One region of the Dyadobacter sp. OTU695 genome, then DNA from elsewhere that is predicted to be linked to it. Evidence: riboswitches for the same ligand, from Rfam matches in the RefSeq annotation. Region 1 holds a riboswitch; the other holds the start of a gene.
The links. A riboswitch is a leader RNA that binds a small molecule or an ion and turns the genes downstream of it on or off. The one in region 1 is predicted to bind S-adenosylmethionine.
Positions count from the first base shown of each region.

Region 1 (7,302 bases):
TGCTGTCGTCCTGGTGGTTGAAAAGAAAGCCCAAAGCGGAAGAATGGACTGGGATAATCCTCGGAATGGGGGGCGTGGCCGTCGCAACTTATCCGCTGCTCGCCGATAGTTACACAACAATCGGAGGTATTACACTGTTGATTGTCAGTATGGTAACCGTTTCCGCGGCCAGTGTCTATTATGCGACAGTCAAATGGGAGCTGCCGAATCTGCTTATCAATGGTTGGCAGGTTTGTCTGGGCGGTGTTTTCCTGCTGCCGGCAACATGGCTGTTTGCGGATTACAGCACGACCAAACTAGACCTTGTTTTCTGGGGTTCGGTGCTGTGGCTAAGCCTTGCCGTTTCGATTGTAGGATTGATCTGTTGGTTTTACCTGCTCCGGATTGATACCGTAAAGGCGTCATTGTGGCTCTTTCTCTGTCCGCTGTTCGGATTTTTCTTTGCCTGGTGGCTCATGGGTGAGCCCGTGACGATTTATACCGTTTTCGGGACGGTACTGGTGGTGGCAGGCCTCTATGCCGGGCAGCGTGCAAAATTAGCTGGCAAAAAGGGCACCTGACCGGGACCCGCCTCTACAATGCCTAGTCTACCAGGATTTCACCTTTGAGGTACAACTTCGCCTGCCCGCCGATGTAAACGCGGTCGCCATCCAGTTCGCATTTCAGGAATCCGCCACGCCGTGAGAGCTGGCGCGCATTCAATTGCGTCTTGGAGAGTTTCCCGGCCCAGTAGGGAATGAGTGTCGTGTGCGCGGAGCCCGTCACCGGATCTTCATCGATGCCGGATTGCGGCGCGAAAAAGCGGGAGACAAAATCCACATCGTTGCCCGCCGCTGTGACGATCACGCCACGGGCAGGTATGGTAGAGAGAATGATAATGTCAAGATCGAGATTTTGCACTTCCTCTTCCGATTCCAGTACAACCAGGTAGTCGGTCTTACCCTTGTAAACTTCCAGAAGCGTCGTGTTTTTCAGGCTTTCAACGAGTCCCGGAGGTGGTACGGCGATGTGGTATTGGTCGACGGGAAAGTTCAGCGTAAGCCAATCTTCCTTGCAGTCGACATTGAGTACACCGCTTCTGGATTCGAAGCTGATCGACTGCCCTTCATAATTCTGAATATTGAAGATCACATAAGCCGCTGCGAGCGTTGCGTGGCCGCAGAGATCCACTTCCACCATCGGTGTAAACCAGCGGATATGGAAACCATTTTCTGTCGGGACGTAGAAAGCGGTTTCAGCGAGGTTGTTTTCGGCGGCGATGGCGAGCATCGTTTCCTCGGGCAGCCATTGTTCCAAAGGAACTACCGCCGCAGGGTTTCCACCAAACAACTTGTCGGTAAAAGCATCGATTTGGTATATAGGAAGTTTCATGAAGTCAAATGGGCTTGGTAACGGCAAGGTATTAAAAATATCTGCTATGGGGTGCTTTTCTTATCAATTTTTAATATAATATATTGGAAACAGATAAAAAATCAAAACATATTGGATTCTTAGTTTTACTATCGTTTTCTGTTTTTCATGCGAAGATACACGCCGTTCGTCCATCCGAAGCCTTCCTGGATTTCGTATTCGCCTCCTCCGGCGATCAGGTTCGTATCGGACACGTTGTACTTTTCGAGCATCTTTCCCGAATGCCTGAACTCTTTCTCGATCAAGCCCAGCCATTCGTCGCTCAGCTCATTCGCGGTCCTGTGGAAATTGTAATTTCTTAACCCTTTGTAAACGATCCATTGCAGCGGGGCCCAGCCATTGGGTGCGTCCCATTGCTGACCGGTGCGTACCATAGTGGTTAGCAGCCCGCCTGATTTCAGAAAGTTCAGGCGGATGTACGCCCGCATATAATGCGAGTGGGGTTTGGGGGCGAGCCTGAAAAAGAGGGGAAATGCGCCCGCAATGGTGATGGCTTTCGTAAAATCCCTTTTCCTGAAATCATAATCCATATAATAATGTTTCGATTCGTCCCAGAAATAGGTTTGAATGGCGATATTCCGTTGCCTGGCCTTTTCCTCGTAAAGCAAATGCAACCGCCGGTTATCAGATAACAAATAGGCTTCCGCAATGGCTTTTTCCAGATGGTACAGCAGGCAATTCAGATCTACCGGCAAGATGTCGGTGGTGTGGATGGAGGTAAAATCGGTTTCGTCGGCAAACCAGCGGCTGCTGAAATCCCAGCCCGATTCGGCGGCGGCGCGGATGTGGCGGAAAAGTTCATCGGGTGCGGTGCCGTGTTTTTCGCTGGCCTCATGAGCCAACTCCATGTCTTCGCTGTACGATTCGGGGCGTGGCGTGGCCTTGTCGTCCCAGTAGCGATTCAACAGCGCGCCGCCGGGCAAATACACCAGGCGGCGGTGCGCTGTAAAAGGTTCGCAAGGCTCCTGGCAGCCATCCATCCAGTAATCATATTCCCTTTGCATTTGAGGCAGGTATTTTTTCAAAACCTTTTTGCCTTCCATTTCGCTGAACAGTCTCACCATCAATGAAAAAAACGGCGGCTGTGACCGGCTGAGATAGTAAGTCCTGTTGGCAGTAGGTATGAAACCCAGCGTATCGACCAGATAGGCGAAATTATTGAGCATGTTTTCTATCAGCTCCGCGCGCCCCGACTCTTTGAGTCCCAGCATCGTAAAATAGCTATCCCAGTAATAAATCTCCCGGAAACGCCCGCCGGGTACCACATAGGGATGGGGCAGAGGTATGAGCGATCCTCCCCGTTCCTGGTTCTCGGGCTGGCGCGTGAGCACCGACCATAGCCTGCCTATGTGCTCGGAAACAGCCTCATTTTTGTCGGAAATGAATTCTGAAGCAATATGCCCTGGCATTCTGAAATACTCCCGGATAAAAGTTTCTATGTTGAAGTCGGGGGCGTCTTTCTCCTGGTGGTACCGTTCGATGATCAGCACCGGATCTTCCAGTGGGATGGCGTCGGCGAATGTTTTGGAATCGGAGAAAATGCGGCTGCACTGCACATCACGGAATAGTGTTCCGTACAACTCTTCGGGAGAGATGTGAGGTTGGCCGTAAGTGAATGAAGGAGCAACAAAACCGTACAAAACGAACTGATTTAAAGGGTTTACTAACTGGAATGTGACTTATTTGACTTCCGTAAATTTAAGTTTTGGTAATAACATGGCATTTTCAATGAGCCTGATCTGAATGCCCAGAATACCTGCTTCCGCATTCGCATCAATTTTCTCCGTATCGTCGGTCGGCTTGTGATAGTCATCATGTCCGCCCGTATGGAAAAACAGCACAGGTATTTGCTTGGCGTAAAATGAACCATGGTCCGAACCGCCACTTCCTGCATTGTCTGTAAAAAACTTCGTATCGCTTTTCACGTCCTTGAAAATGATCGGCCATTCGGGGCTGGTGCCGTACCCGCCGATGCCCACGCCCCGGTTGGGGTCGTAGCGACCGATCATGTCCATGTTCGACATGAAGTTGATATCGGCCAACGGCAAAGTAGGATTGTTGACGAAATAGCGTGAGCCGACCAATCCCAATTCTTCCGCTCCGAATGCGATAAAAAGGAAGTTGTAAGGCTCCTTTTTATCATTTCCCGAAAAATACCGCGCCAGTTCGAGCAAACCGGCCACGCCTGAGGCATTGTCGTCGGCGCCGTTGTGTATCTGCCCCTCGGGCTTTTCGGCTTTGGAACTTCCCTGCCGGCCTATACCAAGGTGGTCAAAATGAGCGCCTATGACGATGGTATACTGCGCGCCGTTGTCGAGAAAGCCGATCACATTCCGCGTCTCGCGAATGCTGTCGGGGACAACTATCCGTCTGATCTTCGCGGTGAAAGGCTGATAGTAACCCTCGGTTCCTTTGGGTAGAAGATGGTACTTTTTGAATTGTTTCGCCACATACTTCGCCGCCTTTTCATTCTCTTTGCTTCCTGTGCCCCGACCTTTCATTTTGTCGGAAGCCAGGTAGGAAATGTGTTTGCGGATGTTTTCCGGGGAGGGTGAAACGGATTGCCCAAATGCCTGTATGGTGGCTAAAACGAGCAATAAACTGTGAAAAAAGATTCTCATTCGATATAAAATGGTTGACGGGCAAAGATAAGCTACCGCAGTGCGAGCGGACTCGGGCAACCGACAGAATTTTTGCATTTATTTGTATTTTCAGGCATCCGCACTTAATATTGCACCATCAATCAATTGCTTCCCTGTACGGCGGTTGATTTATAAAGAAGAGGCGAGAGAATGGGCTCTATGAACCTCTGGCAACCTGCTACCGCTACGGAGAAAGGTGCTAATTCCCACCTAAGTTATTAGGAGATATAAAATCAATTCGTGTGCTCTTACAGTTAGAAATTTCCGTAAGCCGATTGGCTTTAGTCTCGCAGCTGCAACCGAAAATCTGTATTTCGGCTGTCGATTTTAACATGTGTTGAATTTAACCACGTGCTGTGGCTCTTATGCAAGCGGAACAGAAGACATTTAAATACCCATATCCCTACGCACTCGAAATGGGTGGCGAATTGCCAGGGTTTGAGCTGGCATACACTACCTACGGAGAAAGGAACGCCAGTGACACCAATATCGTCTGGATCTGCCATGCACTCACCGGCAGCTCCAATGCAGCCGACTGGTGGGACGGCCTGGTAGGGGATGACAAATATTTCAACCCTGCGCAGCATTTCATCATTTGCGTGAACGTGCTTGGCTCCGCCTACGGGTCCACGGGGCCGCTATCGGTCAATCCGAGGACAAACCGGCCTTATTACCGCAACTTTCCGACGCTTACCGTTCGGGATGTCGTCGGGACGTTGGATCTTTTGCGGCAGGAACTGGCGATCAACAAGATCAAAATCTGCATTGGCGGGTCGCTGGGCGGGCAACAGGCGCTGGAATGGGCAGTGGAAAAGCCCGATTTGTTTGAAGAATTGATCCTGATTGCCTCCAATGCATTGCATTCACCCTGGGGGATTGCATTCAACGAGTCGCAGCGGATGGCGATAGAGGCGGATCCTACGTTTACCGAAGAGAGTCCTGATGCCGGCGCAATGGGTATGCGCGCGGCGCGGTCGATCGCTTTGCTGTCTTACCGTAACTACGATACCTACAACTTTACACAAGCGCGTGACAACCCTGATCAGATCGATGAATTCCGTGCATCGTCGTATCAGCAGTACCAGGGCGATAAGTTTGTGAAACGTTTCAACGCGTTCTCTTACTGGGCACTTTCCAAAATCATGGACTCGCATAATGTGGGCCGTAACCGCGGAGGTATTGTGCATGCGCTGGGACTTGTGAAGGCCAAAACGCTCGTGCTCGGTATCAAATCCGACCTGCTTTTCCCGCTATCCGAGCAGCAGTTCCTGGCCCGCCACATTCCGGATGCCGCATTCCAGGAGATCGATTCGCTATATGGTCACGACGGCTTCCTGATTGAGTACAAGCAGCTTACGCAGGTGATCAGAGCGTGGCAGGAAACGAACGGCCAGTTACAGATGGCGCGTATCCGGTGATGGACCAGAGTCTTAAAGCATTATTTGGTATAAAAAGTAAAACTCCCGACCGGCAACCGATCGGGAGTTCTTGCTTTGATGTATTTCAAAAATTACTTCGAAAGGCTCAGCAACAGCTCAGGCTCGTTGGTGGTAATGTAATCCACATCCTTTTCGAGGAAATATTTCAAATCTGATTCATCATTGACTGTCCACACGTTGGTAGTCAGTTTTTTCTGGCGCATGGCAGGAATGTAATCCTCATGTTTCTTCAAAACGCTCAAATGATAATCGATGCCGTCGAGACCGGCTGCCTGGATTTCGTCAGGCGTTTTATCGCCATTCAGGTATTCCACGTGTGCTTTCGGGGCTAGTTCTTTCACTTTCAAGCAAACATCCCAGCTAAATGCGATGTAGTCGGTGATTTTCTCCACCTTCATTTTCTTCACCAATTCCACACATTTGGTAGCCAATGCCAGCGAGCGCTCCTTGCCGATTTTAGAAGTTTTGATTTCCAAAATCAAACGGGTCTTTTTCTGCTTTGCACCCGCTTTCAGATAAGCTTCCAAAGTCGGCAGCGACTCGCCGTTGGCCAGTTTGATCTTTGAAAGTTCGGCTGAATTAGTCGTTTCGATATTCGTTCCCTGAATGGAATGGTCGTGCAAAACATACAAAACCGAGTCGGCCGACATATGCACGTCGAATTCGCTGCCATAGCAGCCGAGCTTGATCGCGTGTTCCAGGGCGCCGATCGAGTTTTCGGTTGCGCCGGTATTTTTCCAGGCACCGCGGTGTGCAATCACCTTGTTTTTCTTTTGAGACATACCATCCATCGACACCAGGCTCATCAGCCCGATTGCAAGCATTAGAAATCCTTTTTTCATTGTATTCAATTTAAACTTCCTTTTAAAAGACATTTTTCGGCGCATTTTACCCCATCAGGGCACCCGCGGCGAAATTACGGCAACTTGGGTGCGTGTCTGTTAGGCTAATATTAAGTTATCCTAAAATCCCTGATGCGGCGTAATGGTCAGGATGACCATTTTAGAAGTGGGTGTGTTACTCTTTTCGGCGACGCTCGTTATGGGCACCAGTACATTGGTTTCGGGGAAATAGGTGGCCGTGCATTGCTCCGGAATGGGATACTCCACCACCACGAATTTGTGAGCCACGCGTTCTATGCCGCCGTAATGGTTATGCAAATCCACGAGATCGCCGTTTTTCAGGTTGCGGTCGTTCATGTCTTTTGCATTCATTAAAATAACCCGTCGCTCGTTGTAAATACCGCGGTAACGATCATTCAGGCCATAAACGGTGGTATTAAACTGGTCGTGGCTGCGGATGGTCATCATCATCAGTTCGCCTTCTTTCAAATGCTGTATCTGCGGCGCCTCAATGTGGAAATGCGCCTTGCGTGTCGGGGTATCAAAGGTGCCTGCGCGGTTGCAGTTGGGCAGGTAGAACCCGCCGGGCTGCCTTACCCGTTCATTATAGTCCGCAAAACCGGGGATCGTACGTTCAATATCGGTGCGGATGAGGTCGTAATCTTCAATGTATTGGTCCCAATTCACCTTACTACGCGCACCCAATGTAGCTTTTGCAAGCCTGCATACAATTTCCGGTTCGCTCGAAAGCTGGTCCGAAATGGGTTCCAACACGCCGCGCGATAGTTGGACCACCCCCATTGAGTTTTCACACGACACAAACCGGTTTTCATTGTTGCGCATATCCTTGTCGCTGCGGCCCAGGCAAGGCAATATCAATGCCTCCTCGCCGTGCACGAGGTGGCTGCGGTTCAGTTTGGTGGAAACATGGACGGTGAGTTTGCATTTTTGCAGTGCTTCCGCCGTAAA
Region 1 covers NZ_JASATN010000001.1:469,772-477,073, forward strand. Annotated here, with positions in the region: gene AAHB90_RS02080 (DMT family transporter) at 1-560, shown strand, start outside; gene AAHB90_RS02085 (PhzF family phenazine biosynthesis protein) at 583-1,371, opposite strand; gene treF (alpha,alpha-trehalase TreF) at 1,500-3,050, opposite strand; gene AAHB90_RS02095 (M20/M25/M40 family metallo-hydrolase) at 3,090-4,031, opposite strand; SAM riboswitch class I at 4,179-4,286, shown strand; gene AAHB90_RS02100 (homoserine O-acetyltransferase family protein) at 4,418-5,470, shown strand; gene AAHB90_RS02105 (glycerophosphodiester phosphodiesterase) at 5,563-6,333, opposite strand; gene AAHB90_RS02110 (FdhF/YdeP family oxidoreductase) at 6,454-7,302, opposite strand, start outside.

Region 2 (7,302 bases), 810 kb from region 1:
TCGGGGTCGGTGTATTGAATTTTGGCCCAATGCTGGATAAACAGCGTACTGGTTTCCATCGAGGCATCCGAGCCGAGTATCAGGTCCGCATTCGATTTGATCGCATTTGCAAGCAAGTACTCGGGCTGCGCCTTGATCGCCTCGTTCGGGTTCGTGTTTGTTTCTTCCAGTTGATCCTGGCAAGCGGTAAAGAGCAGACCGGCTACAGCGATCACAAATCCTTTGGTAATATGATTGGTAAACATGAATATGGGTCAATTTAGAAGCCTAATGAAATGTTGAAACCGTAAGAAGCCGTCGTCGGCAATTGCAACGATTCGAGTCCCTGGCCGGTATTGCCGGTATTGAATGCTGTTTCAGGATCGATATTGTCCGCTTTCTTTTGCAGGAAAGCCAGGTTGCGCCCGTACAGCGAGAACACGAGGCTTTGCAGTTTGAATTTTGAAATAAACGCCTGCGGGACAGTGTAACCCAGCTTCACCTCACGCAATTTGATGAAAGATGCGTCGAACACACTCGCTTCGTTGATACCCGCGCTGTTGCTGTACACGCCTTTGTAGTAGCGTTCCGCCGGCACGATGACCGTGTTAGGCTTTCCGTCGGTGGTTACTCCCCGGGCAATGATACCGTCGTCGTACACGACCGCGCCAGTGGGAGCAGCAGCGGCATTCGCAACTTGCACGGCCACGCCGGCCTTATTGTTACCCGGATAATAGTAGGTTAACCCCCCATGATCGGCATCGCGGCCCTGCAAAGTCGATTTCAGCACGCCGGTGTAGCGGCCGGTTGCATTGGTAGCCGAGTAAATAGAACCGCCCTGTTTGGTATCGATAAGCACGCTAAGATTGAACCCTTTAAAAGAGAATGAGTTGCTGATACCGCCCATCCATTTCGGCGTGTAATGGCCCAGTACCTGTAAGCTCGGGTTCTTGGTGGGCAATCCATTTGCACCGATAATCTGCTCCCCCGCTTCGTTGCGGGCAAATGCCGATCCGAAAATAGCGCCGTAACCAAGCCCTTTGCTCGCGTAGACGGTCACGCCGTTGGTACCGAGTTTGTAATCGTTCAGGAAACCTTCATCGTCGAGCTCCACTACTTTGCTGCGGTTTCTCGAAAAGTTGATCCCGATATCCCATTTAAAGCCCGATGCGGTTTCGATCGGCTTCACATTCAGCATGGCTTCAATGCCGCGGTTATTAATATGGCCCGCATTCAAAAGCTTTTGCTTGTAACCCGTGGAAGGGCTCACATCAGCGCGCAGTATCTGATTGTAGCTATCGGTATTATAATAACTTACATCCAATCGCACCCGGTTACGGAACAGTGCCACATCCGCGCCAATCTCGGTCGATTGGGTGATTTCCGGTTTCAGGTTTTCACTTAACAACACGTCCGAAACCGTCAGGAGCGGTGCGCTGCCGAACGGCTGGTTGAACGGATAGGTATTCACCAGCTGGTAAGGATCGGTGTCTTTACCCACCTCGGCCCAGCCACCACGAAGTTTGGCGTAAGTCAGCACGTTGCTTTTGATATCGAATGCATCCGTCAGCACAAGACTGGCATTCACCGATGGGTAGAAGTACGAATTGTTGCCGGTGGGCAATGTCGACGACCAATCGTTACGCGCAGTAAGGTTCAAAAACGCATAGTTGCGAAAACCCAGCTGCGCGGAACTGAACGCGCTGTAAACCTTTTGCTTACGTAGCACATTGTACGAAACCAGCGGGTCACGGGAGTTATTGAGCGTGTACAAATTGGCTACTGCGAGGCGCGGCGCCTGCTGGTAGTTCTGTTCGTTGAAGTTGCTGCGGAGGTTACCGCCCACAAGCCAGTCGAGCTCGAAATCGGGGCTTACATTCTTGTGGAAATTGAAGTTAAAATCGGTATTGTTCTCGTTTACGACGTAGCTGTCTTCCGTGTAGGAGCCGTACGGTGTTCCGTTGGTACCGTAAGCGACCTTGAACTTGCGCTTGTCATTATAATAGTCGTTACCGGTGCGGACATTGGCCGTGAGCCAGTCGGTGATTTTATAAGACAAATTCACGTTGCCGAAAAAGCGGTCACGGCGCTGCTGGGCGGTGTTTTCGTATTGCAACAGATAGGGGTTGCTGTAATAGCTGTGGTTCCAGTTATAATCGAACCCGCCTTTATTGTAATCCTTCAATAATTCGGTATCGACCTGACGTCCAAACCATAGGAATTGAAGCATTACGCTGCTTCCGCGGCCGGACGTGCCGGGCAGGTTATCCGAGCTGCTTCTGGCAAAATTCGCACTCGTCGATAGCGTCAGCTTGTCGTTCAAACGGTATGTTGAATTCACGCCGAATGAATTTTTGGAAATATCCGTATTCGGGATCACCCCTGTTTGCTTGCTGTTATTGAATGAAAAACGGTAATCGAGCTTATCGTTCGAACCGGCAACCGACACGCCTGTCGTGCGCGTATGGCCGGTCACGAAGAAGTTTTTCACATTATCGGGATGCGGCACAAACGGAACCGCCTCGCCATTTGAGAAGAACTGCGGGATCAGTCTGCCGTCCATTCTCGGTCCCCAGCTTTCGTCGGTAGCGTCATTGATCCCCCCGCCTTTTCCATTGACATAAGAGAATGCCCCGCCTGTTCCCTGACCAAACACATTCTGATATTCAGGCAATACCAGCAGTTTTTCAGAGGAATAACCAAAGTTCAGATTCACGCCCAGGCCGCGCTGTGCGCCTTTACCGCTTTTGGTTTTAATGAGAATCACGCCATTGGAAGCGCGTGAGCCGTACAATGCAGCCGCATTAGGGCCTTTCAGCACGCTGATCGACTCGATGTCGTTCGGATTAATGTCCGCAATCGCATTCGCAAAATCACGCGAGCCGTTGGCTCCGGCGCCCAGCTGCGAGTTATCGACCGGGATACCGTCCACGACGAAGAGTGGCTGGTTATTGCCTGCAATGGACGTTTCCCCCCGGATCACGATGCGCGACGAACCCATTCCGCCCTGGCTGTTGGTAATGTTCACGCCGGCGATCTTACCCGACAATGCATTCACCAGGTTACCCTCCCGCGCCTCGGCTACGTCTTTGGTCTGCAATTCCTGCACCGCATAGCCGAGCGATTTCTTCTCTTTGGCAATGCCGAGCGCAGTCACCACTACCTCCTGCAAAATAGTTTCGTCGCTTTCCAGCTGCACATCGAGTTTGCCATCGCGCGGGACAGCTAATTCAGTGGATTTTAAACCGATAAACGAAAATTTCAATATCGAACCGGCGTCGGCCTCGATTGTGTAATTGCCATCGCCGCTGGTGGATGTACCCTTGGAAGTACCTTTGATAAGGACTGTGACGCCGGGCAGCGTTTCGCCTTTTGTGGAGGTCACCTTACCGGTAACCTGGATCGTCTGTGCCTGGGCCGGTTGTAGCCAGGCGACACTGAACAGGAGGAAAATCAACACTAAATTTCTTCTCATGATGTGAATTGAAAATTTACTCTACTTATTTTATAGATTTAATATACAAATGTAATATAACTATCCGGAATGCAATACCCTGACGCCGCTTTCCGCCAGTTTATGCCCAACTTGCTATCTTTTTCCAGGCCTTGCCGGTAGCAACGGCCGGATCGGATTCGTAAATCCCCACAATGGCATCCACGACGTGGTCCAGCTCTTCGAAAGTGTTGAATTTGCTGAACGAGAACCGCACATTCTCCTTGTCGGGCTCGGTCGCCAGCGCCTGAATTACATGCGATGCGGCCCCGCCCGAGCAGGCACTGCCGCCGGAACCTGCGATTCCCACCTGATCCAGCTTCGTAACAATGCTACCCGTGCTCAAACAGGGAAACGAGACACTGAGCACGTTAGCGACGCTGTTTTCAGAGGATTTACTCTCGCCATTATAACAAATCCCCCCGATCCCGCTGATCGCCAGCTTCGATACCAGATATTGTTTCAGCTTGCTGATCTTATTCTGGTTTGTTTCCAGGTTGCGGTAAGACACTTCCAGCGCCTTCGCCAGTCCCACAATTCCGACGACATTCTCGGTCCCTCCACGCTGGCCACGCTCCTGCCCCCCACCGTAGATCAGCGGTTTCAGCTGGTGCTTTTTATTGATATAGACAAATCCGACACCTTTCGGACCATGAAACTTGTGGGCCGAGCCTACCAGGAAATCGATATCCGCTTCCTCTAAATCGAATCGTACCTTGCCCATCGTCTGGGTTGTGTCGGTAAAAAATACGGCATTGTACCGCCTCGCCAGCACACCGATCGCCTGAATATCCGTCACATTGCCGATCTCGTTGTTCCCATGCATGAGCGCGATGAGCGTGCGCGGGTTAGCCCGCAGGAGATTTTCGAGGTGGTACAGGTCTACATTGCCCCGCTCATCGAGTTTCACGAAACTGGTTTCGGTATCACCGTCTCTTTCGTGGCGCCTCAGCGTTTGCAAAACCGCTTTGTGCTCGATACGGCTTGTAATGACGTGGTTAAGGTCATAAGCCTGAATCGCGCCCGACAATGCGAGGTTAATACCCTCGGTCGCACCGGCTGTAAAGTAAATCTCGTCCGGTGAAGCGCCCAGCAGCTGCGCGACCGTGTGGCGCGCCCGATCTACGGTCTCTTTCACTCGCCGGCCCGCGCCGTGAGCCGACGAAGGATTGGCATAATGTGTGGTAAGAAATGGCAGGATCGCCTCAATCACTTCCGGGTCTAGCGCGGTCGTGGCCGCATTATCCAGATAAATTTCCATTTGCCTCTTGTTTGTTGTTGATCAAAGTTTGTCGGCAGCAACGCACAGCAATCCCACAGCTTACAACAGCCTGTACTACTACGCATTACCAGATTCTTCACTGTGGTTGGATTCTCAGATTTATCAACAGAATTAGGTTGGGGCACCTTGACGAGTCACAGGTTGCCAGAAGATCACAGAGCCTAACCTCTCCCTTCGTTCTCGATAAATCTATAAATTCGATAGACAAAGATCAATAAAAGGTTTTAAGAATGCAAGAGGTGACAAAAAAAGAGTTGGAAAAATTTAGTGAGATGGGTAGAGCCATTCGGACATTTTGGCGTGCCGGTTGATTATCCTATTTTCTGAATCCTTTCTATTCTTACTAAGAGAATGTAGTTTGCGAACATTCAGTTTTCGACGATAATCCGTAAATTTATTGAGGTTTGGTCATGCCGTCAACATTTGGTCAGGCAATTTATCAGTTCTGTTAAAAAAGTAATGCAATGGATAAGTCAGCATTGGTAAAACGGTTGAAAGATGTCTTTCATGAGAAACGAAAAGAAGGCCTGGTGGTAGATGCCATTGGCCTGGCATCCGCATATCATGGTTTGAAAAAGGATAAATATACCCTTGGACTAAGCGCACCATCACTCGTCAAAATGGATAGATACGAGAAGATGGATTTGATTATCGACATTCTTTTTGAATGCCTTTCACAGGAAGAACGAGCCTTCATCGATCGTGTAAGGGTATTCAACAACATTGAAGACCTGGACGATCACAAGATCAATGATTTCGAAGAATATGAATACGAGGGGTACAATGGAGTTCAGCGAAGACTGCCCGAACTTTATGAAGTAGATTAACAGGAGCGGCGGCAACCCATATACAAGGGCGAGGGCGATCGTGAGCATTCGCATATCTCAGCATCACTTTCCAGCCTGCTGCTCCGCTTCCGGATAGCCTTTTCTCAACAATACAGCCAGCTCATTTACCGTGATCACGAAACTATTATCCTTCGCCAGGTTCGTAAACTCGCCAGGATCTTTTTGATGATCATAAAGCTCCACGCCTGCCTTGCCACCGTCCCATTCGGTATAGCGGAAACGCTCCGTACGCACGCTGCGGCCAAAGATCTGACCTCTGCGAACCTGTGTATAAGCGGGCTTATTCCAAACCGCACCCGGGTTTTTGAGTAACGGGATAAGGCTTTTACCCTGCAAATTCTGCTTCGGATCGAGCCCGCAAAGCTCAGCAAGTGTCGGATAAATATCCACGAGTTCGACCGTCCGACCAGATGCCTTTCCTTTTGTACCGCCTGGAACGGAGATGATCAACGGTACACGCGCAGAGTTTTCAAAAAGGCTTTGTTTCATCCATTGCCCGTGCTGGCCGACGTTATAGCCATGATCGCTCCATAGCACAATAATGGTCTTTTCGGCCAGTTTCAGTTTATCGACCGCGTCGATCAGCCTGCCCACCTGCGCATCCATAAATGTAATAGTAGCATAATAGGCCCGCAATGCCTCGCGGCGCTTCGCCTCATCAAGGCCCCAGTGCGGTGGCTTGGTAAACAATGCAGCTTCGGGAACGTCGTCGAGGTCGTTCGGGACCTCTTTGGGAAGCGGCACCTTGTCTACCGGGTACATATCAAAGTATTTCTGAGGCGCCACATAAGGTGAATGCGGCCTAAAAAAGCCTACGGCAAGAAAAAACGGCTCATTCTTCTTCTCCGTCATAATTTTAATGGCTTCGCTGGCGATCATCCCGTCGGTCTGTTCTTCGTCCGTGCCTTCCGTAGCCCGCCAGGCCAGTGCGCTTCCGAGCCCACGGTCGGGTGTGAGGTTTTTGATCAACGGCTCTTCGGTTTTGTCACGGCCCTTGGGATTCACGCGGTAGTTCCACGAATCCGGGTCGTCCAGCCCGTCGGTACCGATCTGGCCGGGCACGCCGTAATGGTATATTTTGCCTACCCGCGCGCTGTAATAGTCGTTATTTTTAAAAAGCTGCGGCAACGTAACGATGTCCGGCAGGTTTTTGCGGAAATGCGTCTGCAACTCATAGATCTTCGTCACATCGGGTCGCTGGCCCGTGAGGAGCGAAGAACGGCTGGGGCTGCAAAGCGGAAATTGGGTATAGGCCTTATCGAACCGCACACCCCGCCTGGCCAGCCGGTCGATGTTTGGAGATTTTACGAAGGCGTTACCATAAGTCCCCAGGTCATTGTTGAGGTCGTCGACCGCAATAAACAGTACATTGTATTTCTTCTTCTGGGCAAAAGCAGTTGTAACAATTGCCGGAATAATAAGTAACAATAGCCCGAAAGCAATCCGATGGTTTTTTATCATTTTCATTTGTTTGAATTAACCGTTAAAAACGAGGCTCCGACGGAGTCCTGAAATCGCTACTTCCCGCCTCCGGAATTGGCTTCCTGTTTGGCTTTATCGTAATCATAAAACCATTTGAAAGTTTTCTCATAGTCCTCGGCCCCTACGCGTTTATACCATTCCTCGTATTTGGCAACAAGTTTTTGGGCGATTTCCGGTTGCTTTTCGAACTGATCGTGCAGTTCCGTGCGATCTTTCTC
Region 2 covers NZ_JASATN010000001.1:1,280,958-1,288,259, reverse strand. Annotated here, with positions in the region: gene AAHB90_RS05215 (SusD/RagB family nutrient-binding outer membrane lipoprotein) at 1-245, opposite strand, end outside; gene AAHB90_RS05210 (SusC/RagA family TonB-linked outer membrane protein) at 260-3,454, opposite strand; gene AAHB90_RS05205 (cysteine desulfurase family protein) at 3,555-4,733, opposite strand; SAM riboswitch class I at 4,851-4,944, opposite strand; gene AAHB90_RS05200 (hypothetical protein) at 5,219-5,581, shown strand; gene AAHB90_RS05195 (sulfatase) at 5,645-7,063, opposite strand; gene AAHB90_RS05190 (arylsulfatase) at 7,120-7,302, opposite strand, start outside.
Region 2: it holds a riboswitch for S-adenosylmethionine, as region 1 does, so the genes downstream of both, AAHB90_RS05205 (cysteine desulfurase family protein) here and AAHB90_RS02100 (homoserine O-acetyltransferase family protein) in region 1, are expected to answer to the same signal.